DNA from 2 places in the Actinacidiphila reveromycinica genome. Region 2 is predicted to be linked to the other one. Evidence: predicted binding sites of a transcription regulator. Region 2 holds the regulator's gene; the other holds the start of a gene.
The links. Region 2 encodes HspR, which represses chaperone genes until heat shock. Its sites were predicted from a motif close to TTGAGNNNNNNNNNCTCAA; they were not measured.
Positions count from the first base shown of each region.

Region 1: lon (endopeptidase La) is a predicted target of HspR. The motif match lies at 2,092-2,110, and genes of this name have one in related genera.

Region 1 is NZ_AP018365.1:5,771,763-5,775,163, forward strand. It holds gene RVR_RS24620 (response regulator transcription factor) at 1-144, opposite strand, end outside; gene RVR_RS24625 (spermidine synthase family protein) at 219-929, opposite strand; gene RVR_RS24630 (class I SAM-dependent methyltransferase) at 1,076-2,020, shown strand; gene lon (endopeptidase La) at 2,133-3,401, shown strand, end outside.
Region 2 is NZ_AP018365.1:4,715,786-4,719,186, forward strand. It holds gene grpE (nucleotide exchange factor GrpE) at 1-558, shown strand, start outside; gene dnaJ (molecular chaperone DnaJ) at 595-1,788, shown strand; gene RVR_RS19765 (heat shock protein transcriptional repressor HspR) at 1,793-2,269, shown strand; gene RVR_RS19770 (FBP domain-containing protein) at 2,457-2,963, shown strand; gene RVR_RS19775 (hypothetical protein) at 3,104-3,401, opposite strand, start outside.

The DNA.
Region 1 (3,401 bases), 1.1 Mb from region 2:
GTCCACCGCGGAGGGCCCGTCGCCCGCCGTGCGCACCTGGAACCCCTCCGCCTGGAGGCGGGCCGCGATCGCCTGAACTATCGTCTGGTCGTCCTCGACCACCAGGACCCGGCGCTGCGCGCCCGTTGTCTGTGCGCTGTCCACTTCCGCTTCCGCCCCACAAGCTCGTCTGTTACCGGCAGCGTACGGGGCGGGCCACTGCCCTGACTATGACGCCTTCACGCCTTGACGGCTATGTGCACCACATCGGGCACGCCACGCGAGACCGGAACCTCCAGGGTGCGCACCCCGGAGTACCCCGCTCCCCGGAGAGCGGCCTCGAAGGCGGCCGAGGGCTGAGCCGACCACACGGCCAGGACACCGCCGGGACGGAGCAGCTCCCGGCAGTCGTCGAGCCCGCTGGGACTGTAGAGACTGCCGTTGTTGTCGGTGACTGTCCAGTCCGGGCCGTTGTCGATGTCCAGGCAGAGCGCGTCGTAGCCGCCGGCCGGCGGCCCCGCGGCGGGCCGCGGCGCGGGGGGCGTGCGCAGGTAGGCCAGCAGGTCGGCGTGGATCAGCCGCACCCGCGGGTCGTCCAGGGCGCCGGCGGTGTGGGCCGCGAAGTGGCCCGCCCGGTGCCAGTCGATCACGGCCCGCTCGCGCTCCACCACGTCGATGCGCGCCCAGCGCGGCCGGGACGCTGCCCGGGCCAGCGAGAACCCCACGCCGAGCCCGCCGATCAGCACGCTCGCGCCGTCCCGGCCGGCCGGCAGCGCGTCCAGCGCCGCGTCGACGAGCAGCCGTTCCGAGCGGCCGTCGGAGGTGTCCATCAGGAAGGTGCCGTTGGCGATGATCTCCAGGTGCGGGCCGCGCCGCCGCAGCACCGCCTCGCCGTACGGGCCCTCGCGCCGGTCCAGCACGACCGCTTCATCCGTGTTCGCTGCCGCCATGACCCCATTTTGACGGACCGCGGGGAAAGCCATGGCCACCCGTCGGCCGCCGGGTCACCGGGCGTTCAACCGCCGTACCGGAGGACTTCCGTTGAACTGTGCTCGCAGATGGTCCGGGCGCCGGGGCCGCGGCGTAGGTTCCGCCCATGTCGCCCATACTGAACAACCCCGTGGCCAAGCGGCTCCTGCGTCCCGCCGCCTCCCTCGTCGACCAGCGCGTCCAGCGCCCGGTCTCGCGGCTGCGCAAGGAACTGGACAGCCTGCGGCGGGAGGTGAAGGACCTGGACCGGCTGCGCCGGCAGGTCGAGGAGCTGCGCGGCCAGGAGTACGCCGTCGGGCTGCTCTTCGACCGGACCGGCCGCAGCGGGCCCCGGCTGCCCACCGCGGCGCAGATCGACCGGCTGGTGGCGGAGGTGGCGCAGGTCAGCGGGGTGGACCCGAAGCTCGCCCGGCGCAACGTCACGATCGCCTTCCGCAACGTGATCGCGCTGGAGGCGCTGGCGGTGGGCCGGCTGGCCGGCTCGACCCAGAACGTCTGCGGCAAGCTCGCCACGGTCCCGCTGCTCGACCCGCCTGGCGCCCAGGTGCTGGAGATCGGCACGCTGTACGGGCTCTTCTCGGCCACGCTGCTGCGGATGCTGCACCGGGCGGGGATCGAGCCGGAGCTGACGATCGTGGACCCACTGGTCGGCACCCAGTTGCAGCCGGGCGGCCTGGAGGGGCTCGACCCCACCGGCACCCCGGTCCGGCTGGACGTGGTGCGGGCGAACCTCGCGCTGGGCGGGAAGGCGGGGGAGCGGGCCCGGGTGCAGGTCGGCTTCTCCGGCGACCCCGAGGTGCGGGCGGCGGTCTCCGACCGGGAGTACGGCGTGATCGTGATCGACGGGGACCACTCCGCGCAGGGGGTCACCGAGGACCTGGAGTGGGCCGAGGAGATCGCGGCGCCCGGGGCGATCGTGGTGCTGGACGACTACGGCGACAACAAGTGGGCGGGCGTCCAGCAGGGCGCGGACGCCTACCTCGCCGGGTCCACCCGCTTCGAGCTGGTCGGACGGGTGTCGACCTCGGCCTTCCTGCGGGCCCGCGCCTGACCCCCCGGGGCCCCGGTCCCTGATCGCTCAGGGCGAACGCGGACCGGGGAACACCGGCACGGCCCTTTGCATTGAGTGAGGTGTACTCAACTTGCTTGCAAAGGGAGCGATCATGGCGTTCGAGCCGAAGAGTTCCAACCTCACCCTCCCCGTACTGCCCCTCGACGGCGAGGTCGTGCTGCCCGGCATGGTGGTGCCGCTCGACCTGACGGACGGCGAGGTCCGGGCCGCGGTGGAGGCCGCCCAGGCCGCCCACTCCGGCCGCGGGTCGGGCAAGCCCCGCGTCCTGCTGGTCCCGCGGGTCGACGGTGCCTACGCCGCCGTGGGCACCCTCGGCACCGTCGAGCAGGTCGGGCGGCTGTCCGACGGCGACCCCGGCGCGGTGATCAAGGGCCGCTCCCGGGTGCGCATCGGCGCCGGCACGACCGGTCCGGGCGCGGCCCTGTGGGTGGAGGGCGCCGTGGTGGAGGAACCCGCGCCGCAGGAGGCGCCCGGCACCGTGGCCGAGCTGATGAAGGAGTACAAGGCGCTCGCCACGAGCTGGCTGCGCAAGCGCGGCGCCTGGCAGGTGGTCGACCGGGTGCAGCAGATCGACGACGCCGGGCAGTTGGCCGACAACTCCGGCTACTCCCCGTTCCTCGGCGTGGAGCAGCGCGTGGAGCTGCTGGAGACCGCCGACCCGGTGGCGCGGCTGCGGCTGGCCACGCAGTGGCTGCGCGACCACCTCGCCGAGCAGGACGTCGCCGAGACGATCCGCAAGGACGTCCAGGAGGGCATGGAGAAGCAGCAGCGCGAGTTCCTGCTCCGCCAGCAACTGGAGGCCGTCCGCAAGGAGCTGGCCGAGCTGAAGGGCGACCCCGACAACGAGACGGACGACTACCGCGCCCGGGTGGAGTCCGCCGACCTGCCGGAGAAGGTCCGCGAGGCGGCCCTGAAGGAGGTCGAGAAGCTGGAGCGCTCCTCCGACGCCTCCCCGGAGGGCTCCTGGATCCGGACCTGGCTGGACACCGTCCTCGAACTGCCGTGGAACACCACCACCGAGGACACCTACGACGTGGCCGGCGCCCGTGCCGTGCTGGACGCGGACCACGCGGGGCTGGAGGACGTCAAGGAGCGGATCACCGAGTACCTGGCGGTCCGCAAGCGCCGGGCCGACCGCGGCCTCGGCGTGGTCGGCGGCCGCCGCGGAGGCGCGGTGCTGGCGCTGGTCGGCCCGCCCGGGGTCGGCAAGACCTCGCTCGGCGAGTCCGTGGCCCGCGCGATGGGCCGCACCTTCGTGCGGGTGGCGCTCGGCGGCGTCCGCGACGAGGCCGAGATCCGCGGCCACCGCAGGACGTACGTCGGCGCGCTGCCCGGCCGGGTGGTGCGCGCGATCAAGGAG
Region 2 (3,401 bases):
CAGGAGCTGACGGCCGTCAAGGCGCAGTTGGACCAGGTGCGCACCGCGCTCGGCGAGCGCACCGCCGACCTCCAGCGCCTCCAGGCCGAGTACCAGAACTACCGCCGCCGGGTGGAGCGGGACCGGGCCGCCGTCAAGGAGGTCGCGGTCGCCAACCTGCTGACCGAACTGCTCCCGGTGCTCGACGACATCGGCCGGGCGCGGGAGCACGGCGAGCTGGTGGGCGGCTTCAAGTCGGTCGCCGAGTCGCTGGAGACGGTCGCCGCGAAGCTGGGGCTCCAGCAGTTCGGCAAGGAGGGCGAGCCCTTCGACCCGCTGGTGCACGAAGCGCTGATGCACAGCTATTCGCCTGATGTCACACAGACGACATGCGTGCAGATCCTCCAGCCGGGGTACCGCATCGGGGAGCGCAACCTGCGTCCCGCCCGGGTCGCGGTGGCCGAGCCCCAGCCGGGCGCGCAGGGCAAGGACGAGCAGTCCGAGCCCGGTGAGCAGGGCGACCAGACCGACCGGAAGGCGGACGACGACGAGGAGACCGGTGGCCCGTCGGAGGGCTGACGGAGCAGGACGTGACGGAGAGGAGGGACGCCGAGGATGAGCATCAGTAGGGACCTGTTGGAGAAGGACCTGTACAAGGTCCTCGGCGTCCCCAAGGACGCCACCGAGGCCGAGATCAAGAAGGCGTACCGGAAGCTGGCCCGGGAGTTCCACCCCGACGCCAACAAGGGCGACGCCAAGGCCGAGGAGCGCTTCAAGGAGATCTCCGAGGCCAACGACGTCCTCTCCGACACCAAGCGCCGCAAGGAGTACGACGAGGGCCGCGCGCTGTTCGGCAACGGCGGCATGCGGCCCGGCCCCGGCGCGGGCGGCACCGGCGGGTTCAACTTCGACCTCGGCGACCTCTTCGGAGGCGCCCAGGGGCCCGGCGGCGGCACCACGACCGGTCAGGGCGGCGGCTTCGGCGGCGGCCTGGGCGACGTGTTCGGCGGCCTGTTCAACCGGGGCGGCGGCACCCGCGTGCAGCCGCGCCGCGGCCAGGACATCGAGTCCGAGGTGACGCTCAGCTTCACCGAGGCCGTCGACGGTGCCACGGTCCCGCTGCGGATGTCCTCGCAGTCGCCCTGCAAGGCGTGCTCCGGCACCGGCGACAGGAACGGCACGCCCCGGGTGTGCCCGACCTGCGTCGGCACCGGGCAGGTCTCGCGCGGCGGCGGTGGCGGCTTCTCGCTCACCGACCCGTGCGTGGACTGCAAGGGCCGCGGCCTGATCGCGGAGAACCCCTGCGAGGTCTGCCACGGCAGCGGCCGGGCGAAGAGCTCGCGCACCATGCAGGTGCGCATCCCCGCGGGCGTCACCGACGGGCAGCGCATCCGGCTGCGCGGCAAGGGCGCCCCCGGCGAGCGCGGCGGACCGGCCGGCGACCTGTACGTGGTCGTGCACGTCGGCCGGCACCCGGTCTTCGGCCGCAAGGACGCCAACCTGACGGTCACGGTCCCGGTGAGCTTCGTGGAGGCCGCGCTCGGCGGCGAGATCAAGGTGCCCACCCTGGGCGGACCGCCGGTCACCCTGAAGCTGCCCGCCGGTACGCCGAACGGCCGGACCCTGCGCGCCCGCGGCAAGGGCGCGGTGCGCAAGGACGGTTCGCGCGGCGACCTGCTGGTCACCGTCGAGGTGGCGGTGCCGGAGCGGACCGAGGGCAAGGCGCTGGACGCACTGGAGTCGTACCGTGAGGCGACCGCGGACACCGACCCGCGGGCGGAGTTGTTCAAGGCCGCAAAGGGAGCGTGAGCGGATGAGCATCGACGGCGGCGGGGCCTCCGGGCCCCGCATGGGACGCGGCCGCAATCCGTACCAGTTGACGGAGGAGTCGCCGGTCTACGTGATCTCGGTGGCGGCCGAGCTGTCGGGCCTGCACCCGCAGACCCTGCGGCAGTACGACCGCCTCGGCCTGGTCTCCCCGGACCGCGCGGCCGGCCGCGGGCGGCGCTACTCCGCCCGCGACATCGAGCAGTTGCGGGAGGTGCAGCGGCTCTCGCAGGACGAGGGCATCAACCTCGCGGGCATCAAGCGGATCATCGAACTGGAGAACCAGGTCGCCGCGCTCCAGGCCCGGGTCGCCGAACTCTCCGCCGCCGTCGACGGCGCGGCAGCCGTCATCCAGCAGCGCGAAGCCGCGGTGCACGCGTCGTACCGGCGCGACCTGGTGCCCTACCAGGATGTGCAGCACACGAGCGCGCTCGTGGTGTGGCGTCCGAAGCGGGACGTCTGACCCGCCTCGTCCACGGTTCCCCGTGCCCTCCCGGGTGCGGGGAATCCGTGCGTCCGGGGCCGGCCGACCGCCGTTCGGCCGCAGGCGGTCCACCGGCCGACCGCCAGCGGTCCGCCGCGCTTTCCGCCGGTCGGCCGCCGGAAAACACGGCGACAGCGGCGCGGGATGCTTGTTAGCTTCGGTCGTCATGGACCCACTTGGCGAGGCGCAGATCCGGGACTCCTTCGTGAACTGCTCGAAGGGGGAGGCCAAGCGGGTCAGGCTGCCGCGGGACCTCGCGGAGGTGCCGTGGGAGGACCTCGACTTCCTCGGCTGGCGCGACCCGGGCGCCCCGGACCGGGCCTACGTCGTGACCGCCGGGGAGCGCCCGGTCGGCATCACCCTGCGGGTCGCGCCGGGGGCGCGGCGCAACCTCATGCGCAGCAGCCTCTGCTCGATCTGCCTGACCGGGCACTCCGGGGGCGGCGTCGACCTGCTGGCGGCGCCGCTGGCCGGACCGGCCGGGCGCCAGGGCAACACCGTGGGCATCTACATGTGCGCCGACCTGGCCTGCTCGCTGTACGTGCGGGGCAAGAGGACCTCGGTGCTGGCCAAGCGCATGGAGGAGACCCTGACCCTGGAGGAGCAGGTCGAGCGCACGCTGCGCAACCTCGACGGCTTCCTGGCGAAGGTCACGGGCACCCGGGCCGCCTGAGGGCGCGCCGCATACGGTTCCGAGGCGGGCTGCACCCCCGGGCTGGCCGCGCTCCGGGATCGGCCGCACCCCGGACAGGCCGCACCCCGGACAGGCCGCGCCCCGGGCCGGACAGCCTGCGGGCCCGGCCCCGTACGGCGTCAGCGCGGCGGGAGCTCCAGCGTCACCGGGTGCGCCCGGACCGGTGCGAGGCAGGCACCGTCGGTGGAGCAGGCCCCGTAGGTGAGCCGGACACTCGCGGTGCCGGGCCGGTCGGCGCCGCCCGCGACGCGCGTGGCCAGGCGCAGGGTGACCGGGCCGTCCGGGTAGACCGGCAGCGCCACGTCGAGGCCGGACGGACGCACGTCGTGCGCCTTGACGGAGGAGGTCACCGGACCGGTCGCGGTGAGCGGCGCGGCGACCGCCAGGCGGGTCGGGATGCCGAGCCCGTCGACCCCG